DNA from 2 places in the Mycolicibacterium aichiense genome. Region 1 is predicted to be linked to the other one. Evidence: predicted binding sites of a transcription regulator. Region 1 holds the regulator's gene; the other holds the start of a gene.
The links. The regulator LexA, encoded in region 1, represses DNA repair genes until DNA is damaged. The targets are predictions, from matches to a motif close to CGAACANNTGTTCG.
Positions count from the first base shown of each region.

Region 1 (8,625 bases):
TCCGGTCGCGGATGTTCGTTGAAGACCTCGGCGTGCCGGAAGACGAGGCCACCGGATCGGCGGCGGCGCGGCTGACCGACTACCTGAGCCGCGACCTGACCATCACCCAGGGCAAGGGATCGCAGATCTTCACGACGTGGGACGCGCAGGGGTGGGTGCTGATCGCCGGCCGAGTGGTCAGCGACGGTGTGCGACAGCTGGATTGACCTGCCTCAGCCGGACGTGCCGACGGAGCGGTGGGCGCGCAGCGCCTCGATCTCGCGCTCGAAGTCCTCAGCCGAGCTGAACGAGCGGTACACCGACGCGAATCGCAAATAGGCGACCTCGTCGAGTTCACGAAGCGGTCCAAGAATGGCGAGTCCGACCTCGTGGCTGGGGATCTCGGGCGAGCCGGCGGCACGCACCGTGTCCTCCACTTGCTGGGCGAGCAGATTCAGTGCGTCGTCATCGACGTCGCGGCCCTGGCAGGCGCGGCGAACACCGCTGACGACCTTTTCCCGGCTGAACGGCTCGGTGACGCCGCTGCGCTTCACGACCGCCAGCACCGCGGTCTCCACAGTGGTGAACCTCCGGCCGCACTCCGGACAGGAGCGGCGACGCCGGATTGCCTGGCCCTCATCGGTCTCGCGGGAATCGACAACGCGGGAGTCCGGGTTGCGGCAGAACGGACAGTGCATGACCGCTCCTTCGCTCAGTGGCCCGATACGCCGAACCACTGAGAGCCTACCCGCGCCGTCCGCGGGAGCGGCTGCGGCCAGCACGGTCGTCAGCCGATCGGCGCGATCAGCGTCTGCCCGGCGTCCAGCGACGCCGACTCGAGCTTGTTCAAATCGCGGATGCGCTGCACCACCTGTCCGGCGGGTGCATCCGGCGCGACCCGTCCGGCCAGTTGCTGCAGCGTCTCCCCGGCCTGGACCTGGACGACGGCGAGCTGGTCCGGCATCTGCTCGGTGGCAGCCGGGGTGGCGCTGAAGTGGCCGACCATGCCGAGCCACAGCGTGATCAGCGCGGCCACCCCGGCCAGCGCGATCGTGACCGCGGTGCTGACCGGCCGGCGTGCGTGCTGCGCCCGGGAGAACGCAATACCCGTGCCGCGATACTGCATCGGCGTGATCGCCGGCCGTGCCGGGTGCGGCCCGCGGGCGCGAGCGCCGGCCGGGCGGCGCCGAGCAGGGGCAACCGGCGCCCCGGCCGCCCGCCGGTACACCGGTGCCGAGATGTAAACCTGTCGATCATCGATGACTGTCACGTCCGTGTCCTTCCTTCAGGGCCGCCCCGGTTCGCTCTTGTGTTCGAAATATACTCGATCATGCGTTCGAAAACCGAACATGTGAGCGAGCGTGTTCGAAGAATAAATCCGACCACCGACAAGTTCTGCCCCGCCGACTGCCGACCCGGCGGAATCGCGACACGGTCGAACAAATGTTTGAATTTTGCCGCCGGCCCGGCTAGATTCGGCCTCATGAGCGAGCGCAGTGAGACATCCGGGCTGACCGAGCGGCAGCGAACCATCCTCGACGTGATCCGCGCCTCAGTCACCAGCCGCGGCTATCCCCCCAGCATCCGTGAGATCGGCGACGCAGTCGGGCTCACATCGACCTCTTCGGTCGCCCACCAGCTACGCACACTGGAGCGCAAGGGCTATCTGCGCCGCGATGCCAACCGGCCGCGTGCAGTGGACGTGCGGGGAGCCGACGATTCCGTGAGCCCGGTGCGCACCGAGGTCGCCGGTTCGGACGCGCTGCCCGAGCCGACTTTCGTGCCGGTGCTCGGACGCATCGCCGCTGGCGGCCCGATCCTCGCCGAGGAAGCTGTCGAGGACGTGTTCCCGCTCCCCCGCGAGCTGGTCGGCGACGGGTCGCTGTTCCTGCTCAAGGTCGTCGGTGAATCCATGATCGACGCGGCGATCTGCGACGGCGACTGGGTCGTGGTCCGTCAGCAGAACGTGGCCGACAACGGCGACATCGTCGCTGCGATGATCGACGGCGAGGCCACGGTCAAGACGTTCAAGCGCACCAGCGGCCAGGTCTGGCTGATGCCGCACAACCCGGCGTTCGACCCCATTCCCGGTAACGACGCCGCGATCCTCGGCAAGGTCGTGACCGTTCTCCGCAAGGTCTAGCGGACGGGGGCGAAAGCCTCACTCCGCCTTGTGGAATCCGTTCGCCTGCGCGAGTTCCTCACTGGCGAACCACACTTCGGGCACGGTGTGGTCGTAGAGCGCCGAATCCGGGGTGTAGTACAGCCCTGAATGCGTATTGGCCTTGACCACATAGCCTTCGGGCGCCTGATAGGGGTCCGAGAGCGGAAGGTGGATCGCCGGGCGATTGGCTGCGGCCTCGGAATGCACATCGGACTGCAGGACTTCCGCCGGCTGCGTGGAGTCTTCTTCCTCGATGTCGACGACGTCGGACTCGAGGATTTCGTCCGGCACCGGCTCGGGCTCCGGCGCCGCCTCGGGTTCGGCGGCGCGGCGGCGTCGCGGCGTACCGATCTCCCCCATGTCGAGTCGCCACATCGATTGCGACTCGCCGAGATTCACCGCCGCATGGCGGCCCGAATCGCTCGATTCGTCGTGGTCGATCTCCTCGACTTCGGCGTACTCGAGCTCCGCGGGTACCTCGTCGGCGTCCTCGGCCTCATACCCGCCGGTTTCGGCAGCCTCCGCTGGAATGCGGGTCGGTGTGGTGTCGATGGAGTCCTGATCGCCGTCGAACACGTCCTCAGGCCCGGGCTGCGACTTGTCGTCTTCCTCGGGCGCCCAGCCGAAGCCCGGCGCAGCGGCCACCACCGGCACAGCGCCGTCGGGATAGGTCGAGAAGCGCGAGGCGGCCGCGGCGTCGGCCTCGCCGGCGACCTCACTGGGCCAGTGATCGTCGTCGTCGTAGTCCGAGTCCTCGAAGTCGTCGTCGATCTCGTCGGCGCCGCTGCGGCGGCGCTGCAGCCAGAGCACACCCAGACCGATCACGGCGAGCAGCAACAGGACCGGGACGATGATCAGCAGCCACCACCAGTGGAAGGTGAAACCGCTGCCGGACTTTGTTCCCGCCGGGCCGGCTTGCGGCCCGGCGGCCGGAACCTGAACACCGGACAGTGAACCGGCGAGCTCCGGCGGTTTGGTCGTGAACGTGTTGCTGGCCTTGTTCCAGGAGATCTCGCCGCCGCTGAACTTCTGCGTCACGGTGTCGCCGTTGACGCTCTGCTCACCGGTCGGCACACCCAGCTTGCCGGTGGCCCCGCCCAGCTTGGTCCAGGCGGCGTTGATCGCGCCGCGCACCACGATCGCACCGTTGTCGGGCGTCCAGAAAATCACCGGTTTGTCGGCCGCGCTGAAGGCGCTGACCCGGCTGTTGGGCGCGCCGCCGTCGGCTTCGGTTCCGGTCGGCAGGCCCAGGTCGCCGGTCGGGCCGCCCTGGGCCTCGTACTTGGCCAGGATCGCGCCCGTCACCGCGTGCGCGCCGGTGGCCGGCGAGTAGAAGATCTTGCCGCCCGCGTAGTCCTGAGCGGCGCCGTCAGTGCCGATGACCTGCTGGTCCCCTTGGCGGGCCCCGAGCGGTCCCGCAAGGCCCCCGGCCGCACGCCAGGCCTGGTTGATCGCCGTCGTCGGGTCGCTGGGCACCTCGACACCGGCCAGGTTGCCTGCGAGCTCGGGCGGGACGGTGGTGAACGTCTTCGCGGCCGTGTCGTAGGAGATCTCGCCGCCGGTGAACTTCTGGCTGATCACCGTGCCGTTGAAGGTCTCGTCCTCGGTGGGGACGCCCATCGTGCCGGCCGAGCCGCCGAGCTTGTCCCACGCCGCGTTGATCGCGCCGCGTACCACCCATGCGCCGGTGGCGGGGGTCCAGAAGATCGCCGGCTTGTCGCTAGCGCTGAACGTGCTGACCTGGCTGTCCGGCCCCACCAGACCCGCGACCGCGTCGATGGTGGGGAATCCGAGATCGCTGTCGGCCGCCCCGCCGAGCGCCTGGTACTTGTCCAGGACCGCCCCGAAGAGCAGGTGGGCCCCGGTGGCCGGGGTGAAGAAGATCTTGCCGCCGCTGAAGTTCTGGGCGAATCCGTCGCCGACGGCATAGACATCGCCGTCCTTGGTGCCCACCGGAGAACCATCGCCGCCTGCGGTCTCCCACGCCTGATTGATGGCGTCGCTCGCGTCCGTTTCGGGGCTAGCGATCGCCCCGGGCGCCCACAGCAGCGCGGCCGCAGCCGTCGCCAAGACGACGAGCGCCATCCGCCCGACGCCTCTACTGAGACGACTTCCAAGCCTGGTCATGCACTCTCCCCGCAGTGTCGGTCAAGATGCTTCCCCTCATCCTCCGCGTCAACTGTGCTTCAGCACCTCACGACACGCGGCGTTTCTACGAGATAACCGACGCGTTGACGGGGGAAAACACCCGAAATCCCCAGGACAAGCCGGGGCGCATGACAAGCGCCCGCCGCTTCGGCAGCCGAGTGACGGGGTACCAAACCCGCAGTTCAGCCCCGCTTGCGGGGTCAGACGCCCAGGCTGCGGCCGATGATCTCTTTCATGATCTCGGTGGTACCGCCGTAGATCGTCTGCACACGCGCATCCAGGTAGGCCTTGGCCACCGGATATTCGCGCATGTAGCCGTAACCACCGTGCAACTGCAGGCAGCGGTCGACGAGATGAACCTGCTTCTCGGCCGCGTACCACTTGGCCATCGAGGCCTGCTCGGCGCTCAGCTTGCCGTCGAGGTGCAGCCGGATGAACTCGTCGACCATGATGCGGATGGCGGTCGCTTCGGTGGCCAACTCGGCCAGCAGGAAGCGGCTGTTCTGCTGGCTACCGATCGGCTTGCCGAACGCCTTGCGCTCCTTGGTGTACTGCAGGGTCTGCTCGAGGACGCTTTCCATGGCAGCAGCGGCCATCACCGCGATGTTCAGGCGCTCCTGCGGCAGGTTCTGCATCAAGTAGATGAAGCCCTGGCCCTCTTCACCGAGCAGGTTCTCGACCGGGACCTTGACGTCGGTGAAGGACAGTTCGGCCGTGTCCTGCGCGTCCAGGCCGATCTTGTCCAGGTGGCGGCCACGCTCGAAGCCCTCCATCCCGCGCTCGACGACCAGCAGCGAGAAGCCCAGGGCGCCCTTCTCGGGGTCGGTCTGGGCGACCACGATCACCAGATCGGAGTTGATGCCGTTGGTGATGAACGTCTTCGAGCCGTTGAGCACGTAGTGATCACCTTGCTTGACCGCGCGGGTCTTGATGCCCTGCAGGTCGCTACCGGTGCCGGGCTCGGTCATCGCGATCGCGGTGATGTACTCGCCGCTGCAGAACTTGGGCAGCCAGCGCTGCTTCTGCTCCTCGGTGGTCAACTCCAGCAGATACGGGGCGACGACATCGTTGTGCAGGCCGAACCCGAGCCCGCTGTAGCGGGCCGCCGCGGTCTCTTCGGTCAGGATGACGTTGTAGCGGAAGTCCGCGTTGCCGCCGCCGCCGAACTCCTCCGGCACTGCCATTCCGAGGAAGCCCTGCTTGCCGGCCTCCAGCCAGACGCCGCGATCGACGATCTTGTCCTTCTCCCACTGGTCGTGGAACGGCGCGACATGCCGCTCGAGGAACGACCGGTAGGCCTCGCGGAACAGTTCGTGCTCGGGCTCGAACAAGGTCCGCTCGTACTTGACGGTTGCGTTCTTCTCGACAGCCATGACTTCCCTCCGGACGTTGCTGTGGGTTTGCAGACGAGGATAACCAACCGGATGGTTGGTCATCACGGTGGGCCTGCGCGGCATCCGCCGGATTCGCCAAAGTCACTGGTGGAAGCGCCGCGGCCTAGACTCGCGGGGTGCCCGACGCCCGCAGCAGCCTCGCCCACTGGGGAGCGTTTCGCGCCGAGGTCGCCGACGGCGACATCATCTCGGTCACTCCATTTCCCGGCGACGCCGACCCGTCGCCCCTGCTCGGCAACCTGCCCGGATCGCTACGACATTCCTCGCGCATCGCCACACCCGCGATCCGCCGCGGCTGGCTGCGCGACGGGCCCGGGCCCAGCAGCGCCCGCGGCGCCGACGAGTTCGTCGCCGTGGACTGGGATGAACTGACCGAGCTTCTCGCCGGCGAACTGCGCCGGGTGGTCGACACCTACGGCAACCAGGCCATCTACGGCGGGTCGTACGGTTGGGCCAGCGCGGGCCGGTTCCACCACGCCCAGAGCCAGGTGCACCGATTCCTGAAACTACTTGGCGGATATACGTTTTCGCGGCACTCCTACAGCCTGGGCGCCACCGGCGTGATCATGCCGCGGGTGGTCGGTACTCACGACGACCTGTTCAAGCGGTCCACCGAATGGAACGTCATCGTCGAGCACACGGAGCTGATGGTCTGCTTCGGCGGGGTGAATCTGAAGAACACCGGGATCAACCACGGCGGCACGACGGACCACCCGGCCCGCGATGCGCTGCACCGGTTCCGGGCCAACGGCGGCCAGATCGTCTCGATCAGCCCGCTGCGCAGCGACGTCGACGGCGAGTGCGAGTGGCTGCCCGCCGTCCCCGGTACCGACGTGGCGATCATGCTGGCCCTTGCCTACGTGCTGGCCACCGCGAACCTCGCCGACCGGCACTTCCTCGACACCTACTGCACCGGCTACGACCGGTTCGAGCGGTATCTTCTCGGCGCCGACGACGGTGTGCCGAAATCGCCGCAGTGGGCGGCCCAGATCTGCGGCATCGACGCCGCGGTGCTCACCGAGCTGGCCACCCGGATGGCCAGCCGACGCACGATCGTCACCGTCAGTTGGTCGCTGCAACGCGTCCGGCACGGCGAGCAGGCGCCGTGGATGGGGCTGACGCTGGCGGCAATGCTCGGCCAGATCGGCCTTCCCGGAGGCGGATTCGGCCACGGGTACGGCTCGATGAACGAACCCGGTTTGCCGCCGCTGCGGCACCGACTGCCGTCGCTGCCACAGGGGCTCAACCCGGTCCGCACGTTCATCCCGGTCGCGGCGGTCAGCGACATGCTGCTGCACCCCGGTGAGACGTTCACCTACAACGGCCGCACCCTGACCTACCCCGACATCAGATGCGTGTACTGGGCCGGCGGCAATCCGTTTCACCATCACCAGAACCTGCCCCGGCTGCGTCGCGCGCTGGGTCGCGTCGACACCGTGGTGGTGCACGAGCCGTACTGGACGCCGATGGCCCGGCACGCCGATATCGTCGTGCCGTCCACCACCGCGTTCGAACGTGACGACTACTCCGGGTCGCGAAACGACCCCCTGCTGGTGGCGATGCCCGCGCTGGCGCCGCCCTACGCCCAGTCCCGCGACGACTACACCACCTTCGCCGCGCTCGCCGAGCGGCTGGGCTTCGGCGAGCAGTTCACTTCGGGCCGCACCGCCCGCCAGTGGTTGCAGCACCTGTACGAAAAGTGGTCGGCCGAAATCGATTTCGCGGTCCCCGACTTCGATCAGTTCTGGGCCGACGGGGTGCTGCGGCTCCCGGTGGAGACCGGACTGACTCTGCTGGCCGATTTCCGCGCCGATCCGCAGGGGCACGCATTGGCCACCCCGAGCGGCAAGATCGAGATCTTCTCCGACGATATCGCGGGCTTCGAGTATCCGGACTGCGCCGGTCACCCCCGCTGGTATGAACCCGTCGAATGGCTGGGTGGCGAACGCGCCCAACGCTTTCCGCTTCACCTGATCGCCAACCAGCCGGCGACCCGGCTGCACGGCCAGCTCGACGGCGGTGCGGTCAGCCAGAATGCGAAAGTCCAGGGCCGCGAACCCATCCGGATGCATCCCTTCGACGCCGCGCAGCGCGGCCTGTCCGGTGGCGAGGTGGTGCGGGTGTTCAACGACCGCGGAGCGTGCCTGGCCGGGGTGGTCATCGACGAGGCGCTGCGGCCGCAGGTGGTGCAGCTGTCGACCGGAGCGTGGTACGACCCGCTCGATCCCTCGGACCCGGATTCGCTGTGCGTTCACGGCAACCCCAACGTGCTGACCGACGACGTGGGCACCTCGTCGCTGGCCCGCGGCTGCACCGGCGCCGCGGTGCTGGTGCAGGTCGAAAAGTTCGCCGGTCCGCTTCCGCCGGTACAGGCGCACCGACCGCCGGTGATCCGATAGCCGGTTTTCTCAGCTTTTTCTCACATTCCACTCCCGGCGTAAGTCCGCTCATGTCATGATCGCAGCAATCTCGATATCGCTAAAGAAAGTTTGCTGATGCGTAAAAACCTCCGCGCCGCCGCGCGCTCGGCGATGGTGGCCGTCCTGGCCACGCTCGCCGCCATCGTTCTCGCGATCACCAGCACGATCACCGCAGCGATCAGCCTGGCGGCGGTGGCGCTGATTGTTCCCGGTACCGGCACGCCCAACCCCTCGGTGCCGCCGCCTGGCACTAACTACATGCAGAACGCAGTGAACTACTACATCCAGCCGCTTGCCCCTGCCTGCGCGACAGTCTGCACGCCCGAGCCGGTCCCCTACATCGCACAGTTCTGGCCTTTCCCATTCGCGGGCTGGGGCGGTCTCAACGGCGCGAAGTGGAACGTCTCGGTGGCCAGCGGTGTGCAGAGCCTCAACGACCAGATCGACGCCGCCAACACCGCCGATCCGGGCGGTGACGTCGTGATCTTCGGCTACTCCCAGGGCGCGACGGTCTCCAACC
Region 1 is NZ_AP022561.1:2,107,090-2,115,714, reverse strand. It holds gene G6N32_RS10215 (PhzF family protein) at 1-206, shown strand, start outside; gene nrdR (transcriptional regulator NrdR) at 213-677, opposite strand; gene G6N32_RS10205 (LysM peptidoglycan-binding domain-containing protein) at 767-1,249, opposite strand; gene lexA (transcriptional repressor LexA) at 1,463-2,122, shown strand; gene G6N32_RS10195 (LGFP repeat-containing protein) at 2,141-4,270, opposite strand; gene G6N32_RS10190 (acyl-CoA dehydrogenase family protein) at 4,492-5,664, opposite strand; gene G6N32_RS10185 (molybdopterin-dependent oxidoreductase) at 5,802-8,084, shown strand; gene G6N32_RS10180 (PE-PPE domain-containing protein) at 8,181-8,625, shown strand, end outside.

Region 2 (8,625 bases), 170 kb from region 1:
CACCGACACCACCCCGCTACGCACCGCCGAGTCCAGTTTCGCGATGCCGGTGATCTCGCCGTGCTCGGTGCGCACCACGAGCTTTTGCTCGTCGGCGATGCCGGCGGCCGCGGCGTCGTCGGGGTTCACGAGCACCTCGGGTTGCTCACCGAGATATTGCAATTGTGCGTTGACTCTTCGTAATTGGCGACGCGGAATCAATACCGGACCGGCGGTGTGGTTCAGGCCGTTCAGCTGGTCGACCAGGACCCGAGGCGCCAGCCGCCAGCCGCCGAGCCGTTCGACGTGGCGTTGGATCCACGCGGCAGGCAACTCCCGGTCGGCCTGTGCCCAGCCGGTGGCGACGAGGTCGTCGTAACTGGTGCGGCCGCCGGCGTTGAACTTGGCCACCATCCGCTCGTCGGTCATCGCGGTATCCGCGACGTCGTGACCGAGTCTTGCGCCGAGTTCGGCGAGCACCCACCACATCGAGCGGCGGTCACCGACCGGGGCCATCACCGCTGGGGTGTGCTGGGCGGAGATTCGCGTACTCATGAAGTCCCACAACGTGACGTCGGGCCGCTCGAGCTGCCCCTTGGTCGGCAGCACGTGAGTGGACAGCGCGGTCGTCTCGGTCGGCAAGATCTCGGTGGTGGCCAGAACGTCGAGCTTCGGCAACGCCGCACGCAACGCGTCGGTGGCGGGGAATCCGGTGAGCAGGCTGCCGCCGAGATTGAGCAGTGCGCGGATGTTGCCGGCCTCGATCTCGTCGGGCAATGCGGCACAGGGCCATTCACGCATGAACGCGCGGGTGTCCGGACGGCTGGGCGGACCGGGTCGTGACTTGCCTTCCGGTGGTGCGATCGGGAGCTCGAACATCTCCAGCTGATAGCCGTAGCCGGGGTGGAACCATTCGCCGCCGGGAGTGTTCATCGATCCGGTCAGGATCAGCAGCGCCCACGAAAGCCATTGTGTGACATTGCCGCTCGCTGACATGGTGACGCCGGTTCCGGTGTCGATCGCGATGTGCCCGGCCGTGCGGATGGCGGCGAGTAGATCGTCGAGGGCGTCCGGCGCGACGTCGGCGAGGGTGGCCGCGTGCTCGCGGGTGAACGGCTCGACGGCGGAGACGAGCACGTCGAGGTCTTGGACAGCGACGCTCGGATCGGCTCCGTCGCGGAGGATTTCGCGCACCAGGAAGGCCAATACCGCGTAGTCGGTGCCCGGTCGCGGGGCGAGATGGCGGGTGGCCAAGCGGGCGGTCTCGGTGCGGCGGGGGTCCACGACCCAGAGTTGAGCCCGCGCGGCGACGTCGCGAAACAGCCCGCGCGGGTTGGGCATGCATACGGTGTGACCATGGGAGACAACCGGATTGCTGCCGATCAGGATGACGAGTTCGGCGTTCTCGTAATCCGGCCGCCCGGTCAGCGCGGCCGAGCCGCCCATCAACTCCGCCACCAGAACCTTGGCGGTGCCGTCGATCGTCAGCGGGCTGAACTTGGCCGGTGTGCCGATCGCACGGTGCAGCGCCTCGGCGACCCGGTAACCGGCGGCATCCATCCCGATACCCGTACCGAAGTTGACGGCGACCGCGGCCGGGCCGTGCTCGGCGATGATGTCGCGCAACCGGGCGCCGAGGTCGTCGAGGCAAGCCTCCCAGCTTGTTTCGGTCAGTTGCCCGCCGTCGTGCATCATCGGCCGCTCGAGCCGGTCCGGGTGGTGGTGGATCAGCGGCAGCGCGCGGCCCTTCGGGCAGGTGTAGCCGCCGGAGAAGGGATTGTCCCGGTCGCCGTGGACGGCTACCACCCGCTCGTCGTCGATCTCGACGAGAATCCCGCACACCGACGGGCACACCCGGCAAAAGCTTCGTACTGTGCGGGAACCGCCCGTCGCCATGAAACAAAACCGTACGCTGCGGGCAACGAATCGGAGGTGACGATGTCTCAGCTGACGGTGACCGACCCTGACGGGTCCAGCTGGTCGGTGCGTCGCTGGTGGTGGAAGACGATCCCCTGGGAGACCGGCTTCGCCACCCTCGACGCGCTGATCTTTTTGATCGTGCTGCCGTTCATGCTGGCGTGGCCGTTCTGGCTGCTGGCCAAATGGTGCGGCGTGCCGTGGACGATCATCACGACGCGAGACGGCGAGGAAATCGGCCGCGAGCAAGTGAAGGGTTGGGCGCGCTCCCGCGCGCGGATGGAGGAGATCATCCAGACGCTCCGCGATGGCATGCCCTACAGCGTGTCTTGACCGAGTTCAGCGCCGAGGTCTGATCAGCGCATTCCGTGGCCGGGTCCGTCGTGGAAGATCAGTCCGCCGCCGAGCAGGAACGGATACAGCGTCGGGTAAGGCACATCCTGGGGCGAGGCGGTGAGCTGGGCGTTGCCCGGTGTCTCGCACTGGCTGTTGCCATCGCTGACGACGGTGCAGACCATATGCGGATCGTCGGCCGCGACGGCGACCGGAGCGGCGAGGACCGCGGCGATGCCGGTGGCCACCAGGCCGGCGGCGAGACGGATGGTGAGTGTCATGAGAACTCCTTCGAAACTGAACGTACAGTTTCGAAATGTGTAGCGCTCGCGTAGCGGCGATTAATCCCATCCGCGCCGGTGAACTGGCTCACCGGGACAGGCCGCGCAACGCCGCGTCGACGATCGCGTCGGCGGCGTCGTCATCCAGTTCCCCGTGGCCGGCCATCAACCGGTACAGGGCGGGTCCGATGATCAGGTCGATCGCGACCCCGGCAGCGATGTCGCCGCGTAGTTCGCCGCGGGCCACCCCGCGCTCCCAGATGGATTCGAGCGCGGCACGGCGCGAGCGGACCAGACCGTCACGCAGCGCTGTCGCGATCTCGGGGTCGAATTGCGCTTCCCCGAACAGTTGCGCGAACACCCGCCCGCTGGGGCCGGAGTAGAACCGGCACAGTCCGCGCAGCCAGACCGTGAAATCCGTTCGGGCCGAGCCGGTGTCGGGGTCGGGGGAGTCGGCCTGCAGCTCAGAGAGGAACGCGTCGATCGCCACGCCGTACTTGTTGGGCCACCACTTGTAGATGGTGGCCTTACTGGCGCCGCTGCGGGCCGCTATCTGTTCGGTGGTCATTGCCCGCAGACCGAACTCGTGCAGCAACTCCGACGTCGCGCGGACGACTGCCGAGCGGGACTGCTCACTGCGCGGCCGTCCGGCCCTCGGCCGTCCGGGGTTTTCGGTGACATCGTCGAGGCTCACAGTGGATACAGCCGCTCCAGATTGACCACGATGGCCTCCTGCGTGCTGCGCGAGATCACGACGACGGCCGGCTCATCCGGGTCGGGGTTCTCCTCGCGGTGCGGCAGATGCGGCGGCACGAAGATGTAGTCGCCCGGCTCGGTACTGATCCGCACTTCGCCCACACCGTCGTGGAAGACGAACTGCGGGTGGCCGCTGCGCACGAAGATCGCGGTCTCCGACTCCCCGTGGTGATGGTTGGCCGACGCCACGCCGGGCCCGACGTGGGTCTCACCCATCCACAGCTTGTCCGACCCGACCGACGCGCCGCTGATCGCGGCGAAGCGCTGCATGCCGTCGGTCTGACCGGTGCCGCCGTCGAGGTCGCCGGCCCGGATGTGGCGCACCCGATTGCGCACCGGTTCGGTGCCGGACAAGTCGGGATGGAATGCGTCGGAACCGCCCATGGACCGACCATAACCACGCGCGAAGGACCGCGTGTCCTGACCGGTGCTGTCCGCCCGGCCCGCTACTGTGATCGAACAGCTGTTCGTAGTCGGAAGGCGATCCGTGCGGGTGATGGGAGTCGACCCTGGGTTGACGCGCTGCGGGCTCTCGATGATCGAGAGTCGGGGTGGTCGCCAGGTCATCGCGCTGGACGTCGACGTGGTGCGCACGCCGTCCGACGAGCCCTTGCAGCGTCGGCTGCTGACCATCAGCGATACCGTCGACCACTGGATGGACACCCACCTGCCCGATGTGATCGCGATCGAGCGAGTGTTCGCCAACCAGAACGCCAACACCGCGATGGGCACCGCGCAGGCGGGCGGTGTGATCGCACTGGCCGCCGCCCGCCGCGGCATCGACGTGCATTTCCACACCCCCAGTGAGGTCAAGGCAGCCGTCACCGGGAACGGGCGTGCCGATAAGGCGCAGGTGACCACCATGGTCACCCGCATCCTGCAGTTGCAGCAGAAACCGACCCCGGCGGACGCCGCCGACGCACTGGCCCTGGCGATCTGCCACTGCTGGCGCGCCCCGATGATCGCCCGCATGGCGCAGGCCGAGGCCATGGCGGCCGAGCAGAAGCGGGCCTACCAGGCCCGGCTGAAGTCGGCGCGCACCCTCAAGGCCGCCAAGTGATCGCCTCGGTACGCGGCGAAGTCCTCGACATCGCCCTCGATCACGTCGTGATCGAGGCCGCCGGCGTCGGCTACAAGGTGATGGCCACGCCGTCGACGCTCGCGACGCTGCGGCGCGGCAGCGAGGCCCGGCTGATCACCGCGATGATCGTCCGTGAGGACTCCCAAACCCTGTACGGGTTCGCCGACTCCGATGCCCGCGACCTGTTCTCGACCCTCCTCGGGGTCTCCGGTGTCGGCCCCAAGATCGCGCTGGCGACACTGGCCGTCTATGACGCAACCGCGTTGCGTCAGGCCCTGGCCGACGGCGACGTGACGGCCCTGACCCGGGTGCCCGGTATCGGCAAACGTGGTGCCGAACGTATGGTGCTGGAATTGCGGGACAAGATCGGCGCGGTCGCCGGTGGTGCGGGCGTTACCACGGCGACCGGTCACGCGGTGCGCACTCCCGTGGTGGAAGCCCTTGTCGGGCTTGGCTTTGCGCTCAAGCAGGCCGAGGAGGCCACCGACAAGGTGCTCGCGGCCGACAGCGAGGCCAACACCTCAACGGCATTGCGGGCCGCGCTGTCGCTACTAGGGAAGACCAAGTGAGCAGGTTCGACGACGAGGACGACGAGGCAGCCGACCGCGACGTGTCGCCGGCGCTGACCGTCGGCGAAGGAGATGTCGACGCCAGCCTGCGGCCCCGGTCGCTGGGCGAGTTCATCGGTCAGCCGCGGGTGCGCGAGCAGCTGCAGCTGGTCCTCGAAGGTGCCAAGAACCGCGGCGGCACCCCGGACCACATCCTGCTGTCCGGGCCGCCAGGGCTGGGCAAGACGTCGCTGGCGATGATCATCGCCGCCGAACTGGGCTCCGCGTTGCGGGTGACGTCCGGGCCGGCCCTGGAACGCGCCGGTGACCTCGCCGCGATGCTGTCCAACCTGGTCGAGGGCGACGTGCTGTTCATCGACGAGATTCATCGCATCGCCCGCCCCGCCGAGGAGATGCTGTACCTGGCGATGGAGGACTTCCGGGTCGACGTCGTCGTCGGGAAAGGCCCTGGGGCGACGTCGATTCCGTTGGAGGTTGCGCCGTTCACCCTGGTCGGCGCGACCACCCGCTCCGGTGCGCTGACCGGACCGTTGCGAGATCGCTTCGGCTTCACCGCTCACATGGATTTCTACGAACCGGCGGAACTGGAACGGGTATTGGCCCGCTCGGCCGGAATCCTCGGCATCGAACTGGGTTCCGAGGCCGGTTCCGAGATCGCTCGTCGCTCGCGGGGGACACCCCGGATCGCCAACCGCCTGCTCCGGCGGGTGCGCGACTACGCCGAGGTGCGCGCCGACGGGGTGATCACCCGCGACATCGCCAAGGCCGCGCTGGCCGTCTATGACGTCGATGAGCTCGGACTGGATCGGCTGGACCGAGCTGTGCTCTCGGCGCTCACCCGGAGCTTCGGCGGCGGACCGGTAGGGGTGTCCACTCTGGCCGTCGCGGTGGGGGAGGAAGCCACCACGGTCGAAGAGGTATGCGAGCCGTTCCTGGTCCGGGCCGGGATGATCGCGCGGACTCCCCGTGGGCGGGTGGCGACGCCGCTGGCCTGGACCCACCTCGGTATGGTTGCACCGCCGCGGGCCAGCGGGCTCGGTCAGTCCGGCCTGTTCGAGTGATGGGAGCGCCGATGGTCATCGCCGCCGTGATTTTCGCCGGCCTCGCCGCGCTGCTGCACGTCTACATCTTCACGATGGAGTCGCTGACGTGGACGTCGCCGCGTACCCGCAAGACCTTCGGTACCACCGCCGAGGAAGCCGAGACCACCAAACTGATGGCGCTCAACCAGGGCTTCTACAATCTGTTCCTGGCGATCGTCACCATCGTGGGTGTCGTCGCAATCATGTTGGGGCACATGGGGATCGGTGCTGCTCTGGTGTTCGCGGGTGTCGGTTCGATGCTCGCCGCCGCGGCAGTGCTGCTGGCGTCCGCGCCGGACAAGGCGCGGGCCGCGGTGAGCCAGGGGGCGTTCCCGCTGATCGCGGTCGTGCTGTTGGTGATCGCCCTCGTCTGAGGCAACCGCGGCCAATGGGACGGCCAATGGGACTACGTGCTGCTCTTGGCCCGGTGACGGGTTTGGTTTCCGCCCGCACGCTTGGCGTCATACATAGCGGCATCGGCCGCGTTCACCAGTTCGGTGAGCGCCGTCGTCGCGGCGCTGCCAATCTCGGTCAGCGCCACCGATGCGACACCGACGCTGGCGGTCACCTCGCCGGCGGCCGCGACGGCGGTGCGGAATCGTTCGGCGGTGCCCGCGGCATCGTCGGGCTCGATCAGTTCGGCGATCAGGAACTCCTCGCCGCCCAGACGGGCCACCACCGACTTCATGGCGCTGGCCCGGCGCAGGTTGTCTGCCACCGCGACCAGGACCGTGTCGCCGTAGCCGTGGCCGTGGGCATCGTTGATCTGTTTGAAGCCGTCGAGATCGATCAGGATCACGGCCAGCCACTGTGACTGCGGCCGGTCCGCCGCGGCGATCAGTGCCAGCGCCGACTCGTCGTAGCCGCGGCGGTTGCGCAGTCCGGTGAGCGGATCGGTGCTGGACATCCTTGCGTCGAGGCTCAGCAGATGTAGGAGCAACTGGCTTCCGAACGGGACGGCGAGCACGGCGATCAGCACGCCCAGCACATGCCCGACAGCCATCGCGGTATCGCCTGCCGCGGCGATCCGCGCCCCGGCCAGGAGGGTGGTGATGATGGCGTTGGCCAGCGTCGCCGCCAGCAGCCGGCCGGAGTGATACAAGCCCACGTACCCCGCGATCGGGGCGAAGGTGGCGCACGCCAACAAGCCCGTCGCCGGCGTTCCGGCGATCACGACCGCAAGCGTCACGCCGGCGTTGGCGCCGACGGCGAACAGCGCGGATTGCCGTCGGCTGGGCCAGCCGGCCAACCAGGACGAAGCGCCACCGAACGACAGCGCCGACATGACGATCGCAGCAGTCCGGTGGGCTTCACCCTGCGGACCGGACGGGCTGAACAACATCACCAGGGGGATCGTCCCAAGCACGATGACGACCGATGCGATGAGTATTCGGCTGAAGCGCTGCAGGTGGCGCACCGCGAGGTAGTCGGACAACCAGTCGTACTGGCCCGGTTGGTGCCACCATTTCCGGACCCACGCGGCCATACCCACGTCTTTGTACATATGCTCCCGACCTGGCCGCAGCCTGCCCCCCGAGGGCTGGAAGCCTGAGCGGATAGTACTCGCGGACGTGGGCGTTCGCCGGGTTAGGGTCTTTGCGACCGAAACGACACCGGGGCCGCCGATCGTCGTCGATCGCGACCCCGGTGCCGATACGGCTCGGCCTACAGCAGGCCCAGCAGCTGCAAATCGCTGATGTACTTGACGATGACCTCCGCCGAGACGTGCGGAATGTCCTTATCGGGACCGATCTTCGCCTCCTGCACCGCGGCGCGGAACCGCTCGGTCGGCGCGATCGATCCGCGGATCGGCCGCTCCGGGTGCTGGTAGTTGTGCAGCAGCGGCAGCAGCGAGTACTGACGCTGCCGGTCGGGCAGTGCCCGCATCGCGGTTTCGAACCGCTGCAACCAGCTGCCGTACTCCGCGATCCGCTGGATCGGGTAGCCGGCGTCGATCAGCCAGTCGACGAACTCGTCGAGCCCGAGGCCGTCATCGTAGGGATTCATGACGTGATAGGTCTCGAACCCCTGAGTCACATGAGCGCCCAGCGTCGAGATCGCCTCGGCGATGAACTCCACCGGCAGGCCGTCGTAGTGCGCGCGCTGCCGGTTGCCGTCGGCGTCGAGTTCGTAGAACGACGCCGGGGCGATGCCGGTTGCCACCAGGCTCAGCATCATCCTGGTGAACATGTCGGGCAGGTTGAGCTGACCGCCATAGGTGGTGTCGGCGAGGATCATGTCGCAGCGGAACACCGAGACCGGAAGGCCGCACAGGTCGTTGGCCTCGCGCAGCAGCACCTCGCCGGCCCACTTGCTGTTGCCGTACCCGTTGGCGTACGAGTCGTCGACCGCCCGGGTCGCGCTGATCTCGCGGATGTCGCCGTCCTCGACGAACCGTCCCGGCGCGATCCCGGCACCGACACCGATCGTCGACACATAGACGAACGGCTTCAGCTTGGTGGTCAGTGCGATCCGGATGAGCTCAGCGGTACCGACAGCGTTGGGCCCGAACAACTCCCGGTAGGGCAGCACGTGGTTGACCAGTGCGGCCGGGTCGACGATCAGGTCGACGGTGTCGGCCAGTCGCTGCCACGTTGCGCCGTCGAGGCCGAGGTTCTCCTCGCCCT
Region 2 is NZ_AP022561.1:2,274,208-2,282,832, forward strand. It holds gene G6N32_RS11015 (molybdopterin-containing oxidoreductase family protein) at 1-1,875, opposite strand, end outside; gene G6N32_RS11020 (hypothetical protein) at 1,918-2,229, shown strand; gene G6N32_RS11025 (hypothetical protein) at 2,253-2,510, opposite strand; gene G6N32_RS11030 (TetR/AcrR family transcriptional regulator) at 2,599-3,204, opposite strand; gene G6N32_RS11035 (cupin domain-containing protein) at 3,201-3,650, opposite strand; gene ruvC (crossover junction endodeoxyribonuclease RuvC) at 3,754-4,326, shown strand; gene ruvA (Holliday junction branch migration protein RuvA) at 4,323-4,916, shown strand; gene ruvB (Holliday junction branch migration DNA helicase RuvB) at 4,913-5,977, shown strand; gene G6N32_RS11055 (DUF1304 domain-containing protein) at 5,989-6,372, shown strand; gene G6N32_RS11060 (GGDEF domain-containing protein) at 6,405-7,484, opposite strand; gene car (carboxylic acid reductase) at 7,664-8,625, opposite strand, start outside.
Region 2: the regulator LexA is predicted to act here: its motif matches at 3,723-3,736, upstream of ruvC (crossover junction endodeoxyribonuclease RuvC).